Regions from separate parts of the Ferdinandcohnia sp. QZ13 genome, predicted to be linked through region 1. Evidence: riboswitches for the same ligand, from Rfam matches in the RefSeq annotation. Region 1 holds a riboswitch; the other holds the start of a gene.
What was found. Region 1 has a riboswitch for FMN ahead of ribD (bifunctional diaminohydroxyphosphoribosylaminopyrimidine deaminase/5-amino-6-(5-phosphoribosylamino)uracil reductase RibD). Riboswitches for the same ligand answer to the same signal wherever they lie in the genome.
Positions count from the first base shown of each region.

Region 2: another riboswitch for FMN. It lies ahead of RGU12_RS01520 (ECF transporter S component); the one in region 1 lies ahead of ribD (bifunctional diaminohydroxyphosphoribosylaminopyrimidine deaminase/5-amino-6-(5-phosphoribosylamino)uracil reductase RibD).

Region 1 is NZ_JAVIVW010000015.1:215,311-225,545, reverse strand. It holds gene RGU12_RS14820 (spore germination protein) at 1-1,422, shown strand, start outside; gene lysA (diaminopimelate decarboxylase) at 1,596-2,915, shown strand; gene RGU12_RS14810 (DUF1002 domain-containing protein) at 2,967-3,836, opposite strand; gene RGU12_RS14805 (peptidylprolyl isomerase) at 4,030-4,464, shown strand; FMN riboswitch at 4,730-4,915, shown strand; gene ribD (bifunctional diaminohydroxyphosphoribosylaminopyrimidine deaminase/5-amino-6-(5-phosphoribosylamino)uracil reductase RibD) at 5,072-6,187, shown strand; gene ribE (riboflavin synthase) at 6,198-6,854, shown strand; gene RGU12_RS14790 (bifunctional 3,4-dihydroxy-2-butanone-4-phosphate synthase/GTP cyclohydrolase II) at 6,871-8,040, shown strand; gene ribH (6,7-dimethyl-8-ribityllumazine synthase) at 8,078-8,545, shown strand; gene RGU12_RS14780 (GNAT family N-acetyltransferase) at 8,724-9,101, shown strand; gene RGU12_RS14775 (DUF309 domain-containing protein) at 9,113-9,688, opposite strand; gene RGU12_RS14770 (YjcZ family sporulation protein) at 9,768-9,857, opposite strand.
Region 2 is NZ_JAVIVW010000001.1:296,278-306,512, reverse strand. It holds gene ybaK (Cys-tRNA(Pro) deacylase) at 165-641, opposite strand; gene RGU12_RS01560 (VOC family protein) at 656-1,051, opposite strand; gene RGU12_RS01555 (VOC family protein) at 1,165-1,506, opposite strand; gene RGU12_RS01550 (TetR/AcrR family transcriptional regulator) at 1,613-2,131, shown strand; gene RGU12_RS01545 (YfiT family bacillithiol transferase) at 2,163-2,681, opposite strand; gene RGU12_RS01540 (secondary thiamine-phosphate synthase enzyme YjbQ) at 2,832-3,227, opposite strand; gene RGU12_RS01535 (zinc ribbon domain-containing protein) at 3,252-3,455, opposite strand; gene RGU12_RS01530 (TIGR01777 family oxidoreductase) at 3,515-4,405, opposite strand; gene RGU12_RS01525 (nuclease-related domain-containing protein) at 4,511-5,416, shown strand; gene RGU12_RS01520 (ECF transporter S component) at 6,186-6,758, opposite strand; FMN riboswitch at 6,926-7,055, opposite strand; gene RGU12_RS01515 (LLM class flavin-dependent oxidoreductase) at 7,173-8,174, opposite strand; gene RGU12_RS01510 (Nramp family divalent metal transporter) at 8,355-9,605, shown strand; gene RGU12_RS01505 (DUF421 domain-containing protein) at 9,724-10,235, shown strand, end outside.

The DNA.
Region 1 (10,235 bases):
AATGATAAATATTTCGAATCACGCATAGGTTTAGGAACTTCAAATTTTGATGTCGGTGTGAGAAGATTTAAGATTTTAAATAAGGAAGTCCATCTATATTATTTAAATGGTCTGTGCGACACGGCATTTATTATTCAAATTTTAGAGGAATTAGTAAATATCAATGATAATGAAAAGAATTCTTACCAGGCCTTTCAAATCATTGAGAATCGACTTGTCCATCAGCAAGTAAGTACTATCAAGAATTTAGACGAGGCCGTTGATACGATCCTTTCAGGACTTATCCTCTTTCTAGTTGAGGGGGAGGATTCGGGGCTAGCAGTTGATGTACGTAGTTATCCAGGAAGAACACCCCAAGAGCCTGATACTGAAAAAGTTATTCGGGGTGCTCGAGATGGATATGTAGAAAATATTATCGTGAATTGCGCATTAACCAGAAGAAGAATACGTGATGAAAGGCTCCGTAACGAAATTATGCAGGTCGGTGAGAGATCAAAGACAGATATTTGTGTCTCTTATATTCAGGATGTAGCTGACCCTGACTTGGTGAGGATCATTAAAAAGGAACTCAGTAAGATTAATGTAGATGGCTTAACGATGGCGGATAAGACAATTGAGGAATTTATCGTTCATCAAGGTTTTAATCCTTATCCATTGGTTCGGTATACAGAGCGTCCTGATGTTGCAGCAACTCACTTACTTGAGGGTCATGTTGTCATAATGGTGGATACCTCGCCAAGTGTCATTATCACTCCTACAACAATGTTCCATCATGTGCAGCATGCTGAAGAATATCGCCAAGCTCCTGCAGTTGGTACATTACTACGGTGGACAAGGTTTATTGGGATAATAGCTTCTATTTTTCTTTTACCCCTTTGGTTTTTATTAGTTTTAGAACCTGAAATGATTCCAAAGGCAATTGATTATATTGGACCAAATGAAAAGTCAAATATCCCAATTGTTGTCCAAATTTTCCTTGCGGATATGGGAATTGAGTTTTTAAGGATGGCGGCCATACATACGCCAACACCATTATCAACTGCGATGGGCTTAATTGCTGCAGCATTAATTGGTCAAATTGCAATTGATGTTGGATTGTTTGGACCAGAGGTAATCCTTTATGTAGCAATTGCAGCGGTCGGTACATTTGCAACACCGAGCTATGAATTAAGTGCTGCTAATAAGATAGCAAGATTATTTTTATTAGTCTTAGTGGCTATATTTAAGGTGCCAGGATTTGTTATTGGTTGCACCATCTATTTCTTGTTCTTGGTAAATATCAGGTCCCTAAATACTCCATATTTGTGGCCGTTTTTACCATTTAATGCAAAAGCGTTATTACAAATTGTGATTCGGACTTCCGTACCAGGAGCAAAGTTAAGACCGAGTATCGTACACCCTCAAAAACCTTTCAAACAATAGTTGCACCATATAAAACGTTGTGTTAATCTATGTTCCATAGCACAGCGTTAAAGATATAATGACAGCTGATGACTATAAGTGATTAGCTGTCATTTTTCTTTGAAAAAAGGCGGGAATGCACATAATACTATTTTATCATAATGAGTACTCTATGAAGGAATGAGGGGAAATCAATGTTTTTGCATGGAACTAGTAAAGTAAATGAAAAAAACCACTTAGAAATTGGTGGGGTAGATACTGTAGAATTAGCAGAACAATATGGTACACCTTTATATGTGTATGATGTTGCACTTATCAGAGAACGTGCTAGAAGCTTTCGTGAAACATTTAAGCGTTTAAATATTCCTGCACAGGTTGCATACGCGAGCAAAGCCTTTTCAACGATTGCAATGGTACAGTTGGCTCATGAGGAAGGGCTGTCTTTAGATGTCGTTTCAGGCGGGGAACTCTTTACTGCCCTACAAGCAGGTTTTCCAGTAGAACGAATTCACTTCCATGGTAATAATAAAAGCTATGAAGAATTAGACATGGCTGTTAAAAATAACGTTGGGTGTATTGTGGTTGATAATTTTTATGAACTATCGTTGTTAGAGCAGGTTTGTAATGAAAATAAAACAACAATGAAGATTTTATTAAGGGTAACACCTGGTGTTGAAGCACATACTCATGATTATATTACAACTGGGCAAGATGACTCTAAATTTGGCTTTGGACTCGAAAATGGACAGGCAGACGCAGCCGTCGAGCAGGCACTTCATTCAGAATACTTAGAGTTATTAGGAATTCATTCTCATATTGGCTCTCAAATTTTTGAAACAACTGGATTTTTAGTGGCTGCTGGAAAAATGTTCGGAAAACTTAAAGACTGGAAGGATCGTTTCGGATTTGCACCTAAAGTATTAAATCTTGGCGGTGGCTTCGGGATTCGCTATACGGAAGAAGACAAGCCACTTCCAGTGTCAAACTATGTAGAAGCGATTATCGGTGAAGTTAAGAAGCATGCGGATGATCTTTCAATCGAGATTCCTGAAATATGGATTGAGCCAGGTCGTTCAATTGTAGGTGACGCTGGAACAACGATTTATTCTGTTGGTTCACGAAAAGAAGTACCTAATATCCGTCAATATATCGCAATTGATGGGGGCATGACAGATAATATTAGACCAGCCTTATATCAAGCAAAATATGAAGCGGTATTAGCAAATCGTGTAGAGGATCCTGTTGAGGAGACCGTTTCTATTGCGGGGAAATGCTGTGAATCTGGTGATATGCTAATCTGGGACTTGCCATTACCAAAAGCAGACTCAGATGATATGTTAGCTGTTTTCTGTACAGGTGCATATGGATATGCTATGGCGAATAATTATAACCGTATCCCAAGACCTGCAGTTGTATTTGTAGAGAATGGTGAGGCGCAGCTTGTTGTTCAACGTGAAAGTTATGAAGATTTAGTTAGATTAGATATTCCGCTAAAATCTAAGTTAGTAGAATAAATTAAATCGTAAAAACCCACGAATATTCGTGGGTTTTTATTGTAATCTTCTTTATTTAAAAAGATTTTTAATGGCATCAATTAGGCTAACAAAAAATTCTTTAAGTTTATCTAAAAAGCCTTGCCCTTCTTCAGATTCTAAAAAGTTTGTTAGCTTCTCCTTAGCTAAATTTAGTTGTTCACCAACTTGATTCCAGTCAATATTAAGATCCATTAGCTTTTTAAAAAGGTCCATTAGTCGATCGATGTCGGCATCTGTTAATGTAATACCTAAGTCATTCGCAGCATTTACAATAATGGTCCGCAGTTCCTCGTCGTTTTTCGGTGCGTTTTTCGCTATTTCATCCTTAATTTTTGCCATTAATGCCGCGGCATCTTCTGCACCAATTTTTTCACTTAATTTTGTGGTTTCAACCATTTCTTCATTGGCAATCTGCTTAACATCCTCAGGGATAACTTGATCTGAAGATATCTCGTAAGCTTTAATAATCCCTGTTAAGGCGGCTGTTCCAGAAACATCAAAAGGTCCTGTTACATAGATTTTTGCATCTTTCACACCAGCTGTAATTAATGCATTTGCGTACATTTCCTCTGTAATTAAAGTAATATGTTTTGAAATGGTTACATCCAGCCCAGAACCCTTTTCCCCAATTGTAATCGAAGCTGAGGATAATGCTTTGTTTCCGATTCTAGCTTTTGGTATATAGTTTCCAAGGTACTGATGTTCTTCCGCATTTGTAACAACGACAATCTGTGGATTCTCTGGTGCATTCATTTCTTTTAGAATTGCGTCTTTTTGCGTCTCGGTTAGGTCTTGACCAAGTGTAAGAATCACATCTCCAGGTGTTGCGTCTGCGAAGCTAAGTGATGGAAAAATGAGTGAAAACAAAAGTAAAAAAGAGAGTATACGTTTATATCTCAAACTAATTTCCTCCTTTGATTTTTAAAACAAGGTGATTCATCGTACATATTATACATTATTCTTTCCCTAAAATATCTTTCTGACGGTGATAAATGAAAAACGCCTCCTCTTGAGATTGGATTATTCCAACCATTTATAGTAAAATGAACTCGTTCAATACATATGGACGAAAGAAATTAAGCGGAGGTTTCAAATGAAAAAAGCTAGCATTGAGTTTGAAAATGGAGAAAAAATTGTTATTGAGTTATATCCAAATGAAGCACCAGGAACTGTAGCGAATTTTGAAAAGCTTGCAAATGAAGGATTTTATAATGGCTTAACATTCCACCGTGTTATTCCTGGATTTGTTGCACAAGGTGGCTGCCCTCGTGGTAATGGAACAGGCGGTCCAGGGTATACAATTAAATGTGAAACAGAAGGTAACCCACATAAACATGTACCTGGAGCATTGTCTATGGCACACGCTGGAAAAGATACTGGTGGAAGCCAATTCTTCATTGTACATGAGTCACAGCCGCATTTAGACGGTGTGCACACTGTTTTCGGTCAAGTGATTGAAGGTTTAGAGTCTGTATACCGTATTAAACAAGGCGATGTAATGAAAGAAGTTAAAGTTTGGGAAGAGTAAGAAATGAGGCACAACAGGTCATTCTTGTTGTGTCTTTTTGTTTGTCCTATAATGAGTCTTGAGGTGACATTAAATGGGTAAAGGAAGATGGACAGTATTATTTGTATTGCTATTCATTGCAATTGCTTGGGGAGTTATTTTCTGGTTGTTTATCGCGTAGTTTCCTATGTGTACTAAAATACATAATTTGCATCGTAAAGCATTAAATTCGACAAACTAAGAGTACTTTATGTTATACTGATTTACATCGCTAAAAGAATAAAATATGTTCCTTCGGGGTTAGGTGAAATTCCTTACCGACGGTGATGAACAATTGTTCTAAGCCCGTGACCCATTTTATTATCAGCATTCTAATGTTGATAGGCTATATGCCATGAGATTTCATTTAAAATGGTGGACTTTGGTGAGAATCCAAGGCCGACAGTTAAAGTCTGGATGGGAGAAGGATGTTAGTACGGTATGTGAAAAAAATTGTCCATTATACCTTTATTTGTGATGGGCAAAAATACATATTCTGTTGCTTGAATAACATCGACCAGGACCCCGGATTGTTTTCCGAGGTCTTTTTTTGTTTCGGAAATAAAGTAAGAACCCTCGTAATTTGTACATGATAAATAGAAAGGAGTGTAGATGGGTGAGAGATCAAGATTATATGAATTTAGCGATAAATGTTGCAAAAGCTGGTGTTGGTCAAACTACACCAAATCCTGTTGTAGGAGCAGTTGTTGTGAACGAAGGCAGAGTGGTTGGCATTGGTGCACATTTAAAAGCAGGTGAACCCCATGCGGAAGTCCATGCAATAACGATGGCTGGTGAGAAAGCCCAAAATGCAACGGTGTATGTAACATTGGAGCCTTGTAGTCACCATGGTAAAACTCCACCATGTGCTGATCTTTTAGTAAATAGCAATGTGAAAAGGGTAGTCATTGCAACGACTGATCCAAATCCACTCGTTGCTGGAAAAGGCATCGCTAAATTGAAAGCAGCGGGAATTGAAGTAGAAGTCGGGGTATGTAAGGAACAAGCAGATGCATTAAACGCCGTTTTTTATCATTTTTTAGATAAAAAACTTCCTTATGTAACCTTGAAATCTGCCATCACATTAGATGGAAAAATAGCAACAGTTACTGGTGAAAGTAAATGGATAACCGGTGAGGACGCTAGAAATGATGTCCATCTGTATAGAAGTATTCATGATTCAATTCTTGTTGGTGTTAATACAGTGCTTGTGGATAATCCAAGTTTAACAACAAGGCTTCCGAATGGAACAGGCAAAAATCCAATTCGAATCATCTTAGATTCAACCTTAAGAACACCCCTAGATTCGCAAGTTGTCAATGACGGTAAGGCAGAGACATGGATTATTGTTTCTAACCAAGTCAATGAAGAGCAAATGAATGAATTCTCCGATAAAAAGGGCGTTCGAATCATTCAATTGCAGGAGTCCAAAATTTTAGTTAACTCTATGCTTGCACGTCTAGCTGATGAAGGGATATCTTCCATTTTTGTTGAAGGTGGAGCAGAAGTGAATGGCAGCTTTTTAAAGGAAAAGGCAATTAACCAAGTCATTGTCTACCTTGCACCCAAATTAGTAGGTGGAAAACTAGCTCCAACTTCTATTGGTGGTACTGGAATTGAATCTATTGATGATGCATTACAATTAACCATTAAATCCGTGGAACAGCTCGGAGAAGATATTAAAATCGTAGCAGAACCGAGATAGAGGTGAAAAAATGTTTACAGGGATTGTAGAAGAAATCGGGAAAGTCAAAGCGATAAATGGTTCACAGGATTCCATTGAAATGGTGATCCAAGCTAAAAAGATTCTCGAGGATGTAAACTTAGGCGATAGTATTTCTGTCAATGGAGTTTGTTTAACTGTAACCGAATTTACTTCAAATGGTTTCACCGTTGATGTGATGCCAGAAACGGTGAAATCAACTTCTTTACGAGATTTAGAGCGAAATCATGCTGTCAATCTAGAAAGAGCAATGACTGCAGGTGGACGTTTTGGAGGGCATATCGTTTCAGGTCATGTCGATGGTACCGGAAAGATCGTTCGAAAAGAACCAAAAGGTAATGCCGTGTACTATGAAATTGAAATACCTGAAGAGCTTGTTGAGTTTATGATATATAAAGGATCGGTTGCAGTAGACGGAACGAGTTTAACGATTTTCGGCCTTACAGAAAATACATTTACTCTCTCTTTGATCCCACATACATTATCAGAAACGATTTTACGTAATAAAGGTGTAGGAGACATTGTTAACATTGAGTGTGACATGCTCGGGAAGTACGTGAGCCAGTTCATGAAACGATCTTTTAATAATGAAAAAATAACGAAATCAAAGATTACCGCAAGCTTTTTAGAAGAACATGGATTTAAATAAAAAAGGGGGGACGACAATGTTTGATCAAATTGAAGATGCTCTTGCCGACCTAAAACAAGGAAAAGTAATCATTGTGTGTGACGATGAAGATCGTGAAAATGAAGGAGATTTTATAGCAATTGCTGAAAAAGCAACCCCAGATATCATTAATTTTATGATCACGCATGGCCGTGGACTCGTATGTACGCCTATTTCAAAGTCGTTAGCTGAAAAATTAGATCTTGATCCAATGGTTTTGCATAATACAGACCCACATGGCACTGCCTTTACAGTGAGTATTGATCATAAAACGACAACAACAGGGATAAGTGCTATCGAACGATCAACAACAATAATGGAGCTGCTTAACCCACAATCAAAAGCGTCAGATTTCAAAAGACCTGGTCATGTCTTTCCTTTAATTGCGAAGGAGGGGGGGGTTCTCCGCAGGGCAGGTCATACAGAAGCTGCCGTTGACTTAGCGCTCCTTTGTGGATCAGAACCTGCTGGGGTGATCTGTGAAATTGTGAAAGAGGACGGAACCATGGCAAGGGTTCATGATTTGCGAAAAATTGCAGATGAATTCAACCTAAAAATGATTACGATTGAGGAATTAATTCGTTACCGGAATCAAAAGGAAAAGCTTGTAAAAAGAGAAGTTGAAGTTTCGTTACCAACTGAATATGGAGATTTCACAGCAATTGGATACTCAAGTCTTATTGATGGAAAAGAACATGTTGCACTAGTTAAAGGTGAAATTAAAGAAACAGAACCAATGCTGGTGAGGGTACATTCAGCATGTTTAACTGGAGATGTATTCGGATCAAAGCAATGCGAATGCGGATCACAGCTTCATGCGGCATTACAACAAATAAAGCAAGCGGAGTCAGGTGTACTCTTATATATGCGTCAAGAAGGTAAGGATGATGGTTTAATAAACAAAATGCGTACCTATAAACGTAAAGTAGACGGGCAAGAAACAGCCGAAAAAAATGAAAATCCTGGAGTTTTACCTGAATTAAGGGATTATGGAATAGGTGCTCAAATCCTCAGGGATTTAGGGATTAAAAAAATGAAGCTTTTAACGAATAACCCAAGAAAAATCACTGGACTTGAGGGATATGGATTAGAAGTTGTCGATCGAATTCCATTTGAATTGGAAGAAAAAAACAGAAATAAAAATGTAGGCCATATACTACATTTTTAAAAAAATGAACAATAACTGATAACATAGGAGGCAAATGATGAATAAAATTTATGAAGGACATTTAGTTGGAACAGGTTTAAGAGTGGGGATTGTAGTTGCGCGTTTTAATGAATTCATCACAGCAAAATTATTAAGCGGCTCACTCGATGCACTCAAGAGACATGGAGTTGCAGATGAGGATGTTGAAATTGCTTGGGTTCCAGGTGCCTTTGAAATCCCTTTAATAGCTAAAAAGATGGCTGAATCAAGTAAATATGATGCTGTAATTGCGTTAGGTACTGTCATTAGAGGCTCTACTTCCCACTATGATTTTGTTTGTAACGAGGTAGCAAAAGGATTGGCCGCAACTGCATTAGCGACTGGAAAACCAGTCATGTTTGGTGTTTTAACAACTGATACAATTGAACAAGCAATCGAAAGAGCGGGAACCAAAGCAGGAAATAAAGGATGGGATTCTGCTGTATCTGCAATTGAAATGGCGAATTTAGCACGTTCATTTGAATAATTCACGAAAATTTGTATGGGTTTGGAAAGTTTTGGATATAATTTAAATTTAAGGGTATTCCAAAAAGACTATGGAAAAATAACCGGGATAATGGTACTCTTAATAAATGTATTATGGTTAGTCCAAAAGTAGTAATGGATATACTATTTGGAAAGTTTTTCGATAATGAGGGATTTATATGTTAATTCGTTATAAAAAGAATTATGAGAAAATCGCAATGGGGCTTCTTTCATTTATGCCGACCGAAAAGGACCTAAAGAACCTGCAAGCAACAATGAAGCAATATGAAGAAGATGATACACAGCAGCTATTCTTATGGAAAGAAGAAGATATTGTAGGAATTATCGGAACAACAATCCATGACGGGAATCTTGTAGAAATTCAACATATCTGCGTGAATCCATCCCATCGCTATCAAGGGATTGGAAAAAAGATGGTAAAGGCGCTAAAAGAGCATTTTCCGGATCGTGAGTTACGACCAAATGAACATACTGCAGCATTTTTTGAGAAATGTGATTTTTCAGAGGATGACAAATGTGAAGAGGGACAGTCATAAGACTGTCCTTTTTAATTTCTGTTTCGATTTTTCTGCTTTAAAAGGAATTGTTTTTCCCGTTCGGTAATGATCTCGCTTCTGTCTCGTAATCTGTGTTTATGGATTAGTTCCTTATTTGAAAGATCACTTTCTTTCCCCCATGTTTTTCCTGATTTAGTAGCCTGGTATTTACAAGTTGCTAGGAGATTTTTATCGGTTAAAGGTAAGTTTATACTTTCATAGGGAGTGCCGTTTTCAATCTCATAAAATTTCTTCACTAAAAGTTCAATTAGTTCATCAGCTTGAAATCCCAACTTTACCAACTCGGATTTCTGTTCTTTACAAATGTTTAGTGCACTCTTCATCATTTTGAGGGCACCTGCTCTATTCCCACGGCGATAGTGATAAAATGACACGGCAATTTGAATTAAACCTACCCAATATTTCTTTCTTTCAGGAACAGGATCTTCTTTCCAATGTTCTTCCAAAATCTCATGGCATTCAAAATAGTCCCGTTCACAGTGAAAATGAATTAAATATTCAATAAATGCTTGTGGATACAAGGTAATCACACATCCTTTTAACACTATGTAAGTGTAGTTTAACATATTCACTGTATCCATTACATGGAAAAAATAAAGTGTTCAGCAAAATGCTGAACACTTTATCGTCATTTTCAGTGATTAATTAAAACCAAGCTGCACCAACGATAACTAAAAGAATAAACAATACTACGATTAAGGCAAATCCGCCTCCAAAAAAGTATCCACCACTCATTTAAAATACCTCCTTAAGTTTCTTGGTTACACAGTTATAGTATGACTTTTATGATTACTTGTGTGGGCGGGTGTCCTTATCCACGCTCATTTTTCAAAAAAATTTGGTGCAAATATCCAAAATCCAGATATGGCTTGAATGGTTATTATGTTCTATACTAATACTTGTGTTAAAATATAATAGGTTGTTCAAAAAGTCCGGTAAAAATGACACATCGAATTTCTACGTTGGTTTGCTTCTCCGTTCCTCACGTATTAACTGCATACGCTCCGGTACTCAAAGCTGCACCGCCTTGAACTTCTTGGTCCTTTTTATCCTCCTTTTTGAACTTGAATTATAAGAATATGAATATGTCAAGAAGGGTATTTTTGGTGAGAT
Region 2 (10,235 bases), on a different contig from region 1:
TTAAAGCTACTCCCCTTAGAGTATCCAGTTTATTATACAACCATTTTAACATATAGGCTAAAACCAAACAACCCATAGTAACAATTCTACTATTATCTTAAATAAACTTACTTGAATCGTTTCTAAATTAATCATGCGATTTCTTCATTCGAGGAAAAATAATATTATTTAATGATGTCTACAATTTGTCCCTCTGTTGAAGATGTTAAATCGGCCACTGTTAGTTCGACCTGCATTCCGATTTTTCCTGCGCTAACAATAATGCTGTCAAGGTTAGAAGCCTGAGCATCAATAAATGTAGGATATGCTTTTTTCATACCGATTGGTGAGCAACCGCCTCTAATGTAACCGGTATGTTTTTGGATATCCTTTACTGGTACCATTTCGACTTTTTTAACATTAGCTACTATTGCTGCTTTTTTTAGATCAAGTTCTTCTTCCACTGGAATGACAAACACAAAAATATCTTTGTTATTTCCTTGAGCAACCAATGTTTTGTAAACCTTTTTCGTATCTAATCCTATCTTCTGTGCAACAGATACTCCATCAATTTTTCCATCATTGCTTTCATATGTATGAATCTTGTATTCAATCTTTCTAGAATCCAAAATCCTCATGGCATTTGTTTTACCTTTTGCCATTCGATTGTCCTCCTTTATTGTTGTTTACCAACAATGGTTTTCTTTCGATCTTCCATTTCTGATTGATTATGATATTCAAATAAGCCAACTTTATTTCCCCAAGGGTCTGAAAATGTGGCCCATTTAACCGGGACCTCTTCCCTTGAATATATATCAAATGGCTCTATTTTTAAATCATTGATTAGTCTTTCACGCTCTTTTTCAAGATTGTCTATCCCTAATCTTAATGGACCGGAACCGATTGAGGGAATTCCCTCAGCAATCTGAAGCCAACATCCAGTAAGAAGTTCCCACTCAGCAAACCCATCATGGGGAATAAAATCAGGTTTTTTATTGAGGAGTGTTTCGTACCAATGTTGTCCCTTAGATATGTCACTAACACGAAATTGAATTGTCATTTCATAAATCAACCAAAACCCTCCTAAAATATTTTATCCATAAGTATTCTGTAATTAAATCACGGATTCCTCTTTTTCATTATGAAAAGCAGACAGTTCATTTGACTGTCTGCCCATATTAGGGGCTATTTTTCTTTTGTAAAATCTAGAATGCGAATAGGGTTCCCAGAATTGTCTAAATAAATGGCATAACGACCTGGTGGGATGTCATGGGGTTCTCTAACAAAGTTAAGATTGTCCTTGTTCTTGGTATAAAATTCGTCTACACTATTGACCAGAAATACTCCTCCTGCAGAAAGCCCTTCGTCTTCATCCTCAATCATAAGACGAATATCGGTGTCTGGTAAATGAATGGCCGCAGTATGTTCCCCTTCTCTCCATGCTTCTTCGAATCCAAGATTTTCACGGTAAAATGTAAGAGATTCTTTAAGGTTTTTTACAGGGTGATATAAAAATAGTAGTTTCATTTCTTTTCCTCCTTCTAATTAAGATAATATATTTATGTAATACGTAAATTAGTTACGTCAAGCGTAAGTCATTTACGTACTCTTGTCAATATGGTATGATCAAAATATGAAAGAGTGGATACCAATACCAGGAACTAATAAAGATACCATACTAAAAGTGGCTTTAGAGGAATTTAGTAAAAAAGGATACAAAGTGGTAAATATCACAGAACTTGCTGAAAAAGCGAATGTGACTACTGGTGCTATTTATCATCACTTTGGGTCAAAAACAAAGCTCTATGAAGTTATTCGGGCTGAAATGGAACAAAGGATTATAGATAGAATGGAGGGTGCCGTATCTTTATTTGAAGATACATTTAGAAAAATTGAAGCAGCAATGCTAATTGGAATAGATTTTGCAGTGAAGGTTCATATTTGTCGCTTACTTTGTGAGGAATCTCCTGGAAAAAATAAAGATAAAGTGGAATCTTTTTTTAACGGAATGATTTCAGAATCTTCTCTTCCTATAAATATTGTTGTTATTGCTTCATGGAGATCAATCTTGAAATCACTTGCTGAAGGTGAAATTACACTTGAACAAGGTAAGCAATTAATCAAATGGATGTTTAATAAAGAAACGTATTAAAAAAGCAATGCACCGTGCATTGCTTTTCCATTTACCAATTTTTATTTTTCACTAAAGTCGTGATATGTGCTAGATGATGGTTTCCATGCCAAGCGCAAAAGCCTAAAAAGATGCCTAATTTCATTGCGCCACCTTCTGGGGGAACATATGACAAATCATAATCATCCATTGAAAAGCTTTGTAAAAGTGTGACCCAACGTTTGTGAACACCTTCGATGATTGCTAATGAAGCATCTACCGGTAACGTCGAATCTGAAAGTACAGCCCATTTTGCTTCATCATATGGTTTAATAACTGGATTACCTTCAGTTACAGCTAACTTAAAACGAATATATGAATTCATCGATGCATCTGCAATATGATGAACAACCTGGCGAAGTGTCCATCCACCGTTACGATAAGGTGTATCGAGCTGTTGATCTGTTAAATCTTTCACCGCATCTTTTAGTAAAGGCGGTAAATTCTCAATTTCTTTTATCCAGCCGGCTGCTAATTCTTCTGTCAAATCTCCATCAAATCGGAATTCTCCAATCGGATAACGTTCATCCATTATATTCCCCTCCTTAAAATTTCGAATACAAAATGCTTAGTATTATTTTAACAAAAGTAAGGGAATTTTTCTGCTTCTATGGGTTTAATAAAGGAGCAGAATGAATTGTGTTTTCTAAATGAAATAGGCGAACCATTTGGTTTCGCCTATTTACAAGATTTTTACATAAAATGTCCGCGTTCGAGGACCATCAAATTCGCAAAAATAGATGCCTTGCCATGTACCAAGGAGTAAACGGCCATTTGTGACAATAACATGTTGCGAAGCGCCGACAGTACTAGCTTTCATATGAGCTGCGGTATTTCCTTCCATGTGACGGTCAAGTTTATGATGCCAAGGATATAATTCATCAAAACGGCGAATCATGTCACGTTTTACATCGGGGTCCGCATTCTCATTAATCGTTATCCCAGCTGTTGTATGTGGACAATAGACAATCACAGCGCCCTCTTTTATCCCCTTTTCGTCAATAATGGCTTGAACTTTTTCTGTTACATCTACCATTTGGTCACGATTATTAGTTTGTATAATGAGCTTATGCAACATGATTTTTGTATCTCCTTCATCATATTATCCAAAGAATAAATCAAGGATATTTGATGCGGTTGAAGAATTCTTATTGTAGAACTCAGAGTATCCGCAATTCTTACAATATACTACAGTAAAACGATTGTTTTGAATATCTAACATTTTAGTAAGACCAGAACCAGTCATCGATACATCTTTCGTACCAGCATTTGTGCTTCCGCATTTAACGCAGCCTTTACCTTCCACAAAATCCCCTCCAATTTTAGTTCTAACACTATTATTTACGGATTTATAGGAAATTAGTTTCAATTATTTTTTGTTATTTGTGTAAGTGCATCCTCGATTGTTGGATAAGAAAAAATATATCCTTCCTTAATCAGTCTTTCTGGAATAACCCATCTGCTCTTTAAAATTAATTCCGTTTCCGTTCGAATAAAAATCGCACCAATTTCAAGAAGCCAAGCTGGGGAAGGTAATCCGAATTTACGTTTATATGCCCCTCGGAGACTATTCATTAACTCGCGATTTGTAATAGGATTCGGGGTTGAACAGTTAAAGACCCCAGCTAGATGGGGATGATCCCGAATATAAAGAACAATATTGAACAAATCCTCAATATGAATCCAACTGAATTTTTGAGTACCATGTCCCTGGATTCCCCCTAGCCCAAAGCGAACTAGGTTTTTATATGGAATCATTACACCCCCACCCGCTCCAAGTACAATCGAGATTCTTAGCGCAACCTGCCTAGTGCTCTGGAATTGATAAGAAAAAAAGGCTTCCTCCCATCTTTTTGCAACATCTACTGAAAAACCAGTACCAATTTCCCCAGATTCTTCTGTCATTGGTCTATCTTCAGCATGCCGATAGATCGTTGCTGTGCTAGAATTAATCCATAATTTTGGCGGGTTTTTACATTCTTTGAGGGCATCACCTAATATTTTCGTAGTCTCCGTTCGAGAGTGGAGAATTTCTTGTTTATTTTTTTCGTTATATCTGCAATTGACGGATTTTCCAGCTAGATTGATAAGAATCTCGGAATCCTCGAGTGCCTCTATAATTCCTTTTCTATCATCCCATGTGATGTTTGGTGCATTTCTTGAAATCACGTTTACTACATACCCAAGTTCACTAAACCTTTTTAAAAAATAGGTGCCCACAAAACCAGTACCACCTGCAAGGACGACCTTCTTCATAGTATTCATCCCCTTATATCATTCTTTTACCAGTTTACCATTATTTGGTGCGAAAGGTGAAATACGAGTATAATAGATTCGAAACTATAAGAAAGGTTGTGGCATATGATTTACAAGGAACGAACCGAATCGATTCACATCAAAATAATGAAATCCCAAGATGCTCGAATGGATTTGAACAAAGCAGAAAGGAAGTATTTTTCAAATCAAATTAAGGGGTATGAAGGAGAACTGTTATTTGATTCATTCACAAAAAATCTTGAATGTGATTGTCTGGTTTTAAATGATTTATTGCTCCAATTTAATAACACTACATTTCAAATTGATTCCCTGTTGGTTACAGCCGAGGTACTCTATTTCTTTGAAATAAAAAATTACGAGGGTGATTTTTATTATGATTCAGAACGACTTTACAAGAAACCTAAAATAGAAAGGAACAGCCCACTCATTCAACTCCATCGCAGCGAATCCTTACTTCGACAACTTCTCCAAAGTCTCGGTTTTACAATACAAATTTATGCTTATGTAGTCTTTGTAAATCCGGGTTTTACTCTATATCAAGCACCGCTACATACACCCATTATCTTTCCAACACAACTAATCTCTTTTTTTCAAAATCTTAATAAGTCTAATGCAAAAATAAATAATAAACATAAAGTGCTAGCGGAGAAATTAGTTTCAATGCACATGCAGGAGTCTCCGTATAGTCAGTTACCGGAATATACTTATGATCAGTTACAAAAAGGGATTTGTTGTGCGGAGTGTGGGTCTTTGACGGTAGAGATTGTTGGAAGAAATTGTGTTTGTAGACGCTGTGGACATGAGGAATTAGTTAATGATGCAGTACTACGTAGTACTGCAGAATTGAAACTTTTGTTTCCTGAAAATAAGATTACAACGAATTTGGTTCAGGAATGGTGTTGTGTTGTGGAGTCGAAGAAGAGAATTCAAAGAATTCTAGATAAGAATTATCAGATTGTAAGAAATAATCGGTGGACGTATTATGAATAATAAAGATTGTATGCAAAAGAGTGTCTCGGAGACATTTTAAATGAGGACTCACTTGCTTTTGTCTTTGTGAACTCGTGTCAAAGACATTTGGTCAGTGAGTTAGGTGCAGTTTGTCCTCGAGAGCTAGTCTCAGGGGCATTTTAAATGAGGACTCACTTGCTTTTGTCTTTGTGAACTCGTGTCAAAGACATTTGGTCAGTGAGTTAGGTGCAGTTTGTCCTCGAGAGCTAGTCTCAGGGGCATTTTAAACGTGAACTCACTTGCTTTTGTCTTTGAGAACTCGTGTCAGGGACATTTGGTCGGTGAGTTAGCTGCAGTTTGACCTCGAGAGCAATCCTAAGAGACATATTCAAAGCGATCTAACTATCTTTTGTCTTTTAGAAGCCATGTCAGAGACAAATTCCTGATGAAAATGCCTGATTTTGTCTACGATAGCTATCCTCAGAGACATTTACAAAGCATACAAACGATCTTTTGTCTTTGAGAAGCATTGTCAGGGACAAATAGCCGATGAAATTGCTTGATTTTGTCTATGATAACCAGCATCAAAGACATATTCAAAGCGATTTACCTATCTTTTGCCTTTGAAAGCCGCGTCGAAGACAACCAGTTGATGAATTTGCAAGAGTCTGTGTTCCAAACATATTCCCAATGACATTTCAAATCAAAATAATGAAGTTTGTCTTCTGGTGTTGTGTCTAAACAAAGTAGTCTTATGAAATAAAACAAAACAAGCACCCGCCCCCGGGTGCTTGCCATATCAAATTATTTATATAGATGCTTGTTTATTAATCCACGGATGTAGACGAGCATACAACAACATGAAAATTGTTGCAACGATCAATCCTTTTAGAATGTTAAACGGAAGAATTGCGTAAACCACCATTTTGAGTGTCTCTGGTGCTGACATGATCGGGATATTCAAGAAAAAGTTGAATGCCGGTAGAAATACATAGTAGTTAAGAACACTCATGATGATTGCCATCATCACTGTACCGCCAATTAATCCGACTGTTAAGCCTAATTTCGTTTTTATTAGTTTAAAAATATAGTAGGTTGTTAGAACGAATATAATCCCTGCTACAAAGTTTGAAATATGACCAACTGGTACGCCAGTTTCACTTCCGGTGATGAAATAATCAATCATGTTTTTGAATAATTCAACCAGGATTCCGGCCATCGGTCCAAAAATAAGTGCTGCTAGTAATGCGGGAACATCGCTAAAGTCGACGTTCAAAAAGCTTGGGAATGTTGGCAACGGGAAGTTTAAAAACATTAGGATGTACGAAATCGTACTCAACATTGCAATTGCCACAAATTGACGTAAAGGTATTTTCTTCATTTTTTTCTTTCCTCTCCTCTTTTGTCGATCCACCTCAAAAGAAGAAAGGTTCAGCTTTTAAGACATACCCAAATAAAAACCCCCAAGAATAGCTTCTTGAGGGAGTTAATGTAAAAGGCATGCTTAATAAACGTCCAATCATTATAAATTTTTTGAACGCGCAGAACCTCCATCTTCTCCCATCCAGACTATACTGTCGGCTTTGGAATCGCACCAAATCCTGCCTTTCGGCTCGCGGGCTTAGAGAGTACTCTCATCACCGCCGGTCGGGATTTTCACCCAGCCCCGAAGATAGATCAATATTTAGTTTCACTTTATTTTAGCAAGTATATGTGATATTGTGAAGCAATTTGCTTCATATCACCCAATTTTGTATAAATTTCACCTTCATATTAGTAAAATGCACGTCAAAACTTACTTTCCATCGACAACTTCTTTTAAGATCTCATATGAACGCTTTTGTTTTTCCTGATCATAGATGTAAGAAACAGCCATGAGCTCATCGACATTATATTTTTCCTGGAAGCTTGTTAATTGCTTACGTATGGTATCTTTGCTTCCTAATAATGTGACACTAGACATGGATTGTGCCATTTCTTTTTCATGTGGGTTCCATAGTTCATCCATGTTCTCAACTGGTGGTTGTAATGGGTTTTGTGAACCACGTACAACGTTTAAGAAAAATTGCTGCATGGTTGTGATTTCTCGTTTAGCCTCTTCATCAGTATCTGTTGCAATTACATTGAGGCATACCATCATGTAAGGTGAACTTAAATATTTGGATGGCTCAAAACGTTTGCGATAAATGGAAATCGCCTCCTCCATATATCTAGGTGCAAAATGTGAGGCAAATACATACGGAAGTCCTAATTTTGCAGCCAAATAAGCAGAATCGGTTGAAGAACCAAGAATATAGATTGGTACATTTGTATCTACTCCAGGATAAGCTTTTACATACCCTTGGCGTTCCATCAGACCAAAGTAGGTGAGTAAAGCATTTACATCATTAGGAAAAGTGTAAACAGAATCATTATTTGAACGTCTTAATGCACTGGCTGTCATCATATCGGTTCCTGGTGCTCTTCCCAGACCTAAATCAAGACGGTTTGGATAAATGGTCGCCATGGTTCCAAACTGTTCTGCTACAACTAGTGGTGAATGGTTTGGAAGCATAACTCCACCGGAACCAACTCTGATTTTTTCTGTGTGCTCTAAAGTATGCTTAATTAAAATGGACGTAGCAGAACTGACTAATGTTGGTGAATTGTGATGTTCCGCAATCCAATATCTTTTGTAACCCATTTTTTCAGTAGTTTGAGCTAAGTCAACCATAGCATCAATTGCGTCTTTCTGATTCTGCCCTTTACGAATTGGAGCAAGGTTTAGAACCGAGACAGGAATATTTATATTTGTCATGTGTATGACCTCTCTTCCATTTTGTTTCATTACTATCTTATCAATTGTAAGTAAAGAAACAAACAATGTTGCTCGACTGAAGTTCGAGAAAAAATTCAGACTATTTGACCAAGAGGATTTATTTTAATTGTGATATAATTTTGAAAAATATTTTCACTTCACCATGAAAGGGGTTACTTTATGTCAAATCTACATACGCCAATACAGGCACCAACGAGTTATAAAAAGAAATTCGCGATGATTGGTCCGGGTTTTGTTGCAGCAGCAACGGGGGTCGGAACAGGTGACCTTGTCGCAGCATTAGTTGCGGGGGCAGGCTTTGGACTTGTATTCGTTTGGGCAATTATTCTTGGTTCTATTTTTAAATATTTCTTAAATGAAGGTGTAGGTCGTTTGCATCTTGCTACAGGAAAAACGATCATTGAAGGCTGGCTGCAAATGGGAAAATGGGCTACTGGTTATTTCGGAATTTATTCTGTTATTTGGGGATTCGTGTACGGAGCGGCCGCAACATCTGCTTGTGCTATGGCGATGACCGCGATGTTTCCTGTCCTCCCCTTTTGGGCTTGGGCTGTAATTCATGCAATTGTAGGATTCCTTCTCATTTGGAGTGGTCGTTATCTCCTATTCGAAAAAGTAATGATGGTTCTAATAGGATTAATGTTTGTTACAGTTATTGGTTCTGCAGTATTATTCTTACCTGCTATTGGTGTTCTTTTAAAAGGTTTTGTTCCAACTATTCCACAAGGCTCTTTTATGCTTGCTCTAGGTCTTATCGGTGGTGTAGGTGGTACTATAACGATGGCATCCTATGGCTATTGGTTAAAAGAAAAAGGCTGGAAAGGGAAAGACTGGATTCCAATGATGAGATTGGATTCAAAGGCAGCATATTTTATGACTGCATTGTTCACTCTATCTCTTTTAATAGTAGGAAGTCAGTTCCTTTATGGAACTGGAATTGAAATACAAGGCGAACAAGGGTTATATCAATTATCAGAGATGATTGGTGACAAATTCGGAACTGTTTTTACTTGGCTCTTTTTAATTGGTTTTTGGTCTGCAGCGTTTTCTTCTTTATTAGGAGTCTGGAATGGCGTTCCTTATCTATTTGCAGACTTTGTACGCATTACGAAAAAGGAACACGATCGCTCAGTTACTGAAAAAGATCTGGCATACCGTGCATTTTTAGCCTGGCTAACCTTCCCTCCTATGCTCCTTTTATTCTTTGGTAAACCTGTTGAGTTAATTATTTTATATGGTGCACTTGGAGCTTTGTTTATGCCATTTTTATCGATAAGTTTATTGTGGTTGCTGAATTCCAAACGCATTGGAAAAGAGTATAGTAATCGTTTACTGTCCAATATTGTATTATCTGCATGTTTGGTTTTATTCGTAGTTTTAGCTATTCAACAATTAGTAGGATTATTTTAAAGCATAAAAACACTTTCTATTTGAAAAGAAAGTGTTTTTTACTTGGTTGCAAATTTTAATAGTAATCAAGAAATAGGTAAAAACTAATTAGGGAAATTTAGGTTAAGGTGGAGTATTTATGCATTTTTTTGCCTCGCAAGACCATCTCACTGCTGTTGACTGGATTCTTAGAGCAATTGTCGGCTTCGTTTTTTTTATCGTAGTAGCTAGAATGATGGGCCAAAGAACGATTTCACAGGTCGGTCTTCTCGACTTTGTGATTGTGTTACTAATTGGAAATATAATTGCTCATCCATTATCAGATGAGGGGTTAGGTTTAAAAGGGTCGATGATTACGATGACCGTTATCTTGATTCTTTATTTGATTGGTATTTTATTAAGTCTACGGTCAAATATGATAAGAAAGTTGTTTATTCCTGCACCGATTCCACTAATTGAAAACGGGAAAGTGCTTTATAAAAACTTGAACAAAGCTAGGATTTCAATCGATGTTCTTTTATCAGAATTAAGGATGGATAAAATAGAAGATATTCAGAAGGTTGCTTTAGCTTCTTGGGAGCCTGGCGGATCTGTATCGATTTTTTTAAAAAGTGAACACCAACCGTTAACTCCGAATTCCCTTAATGCCCC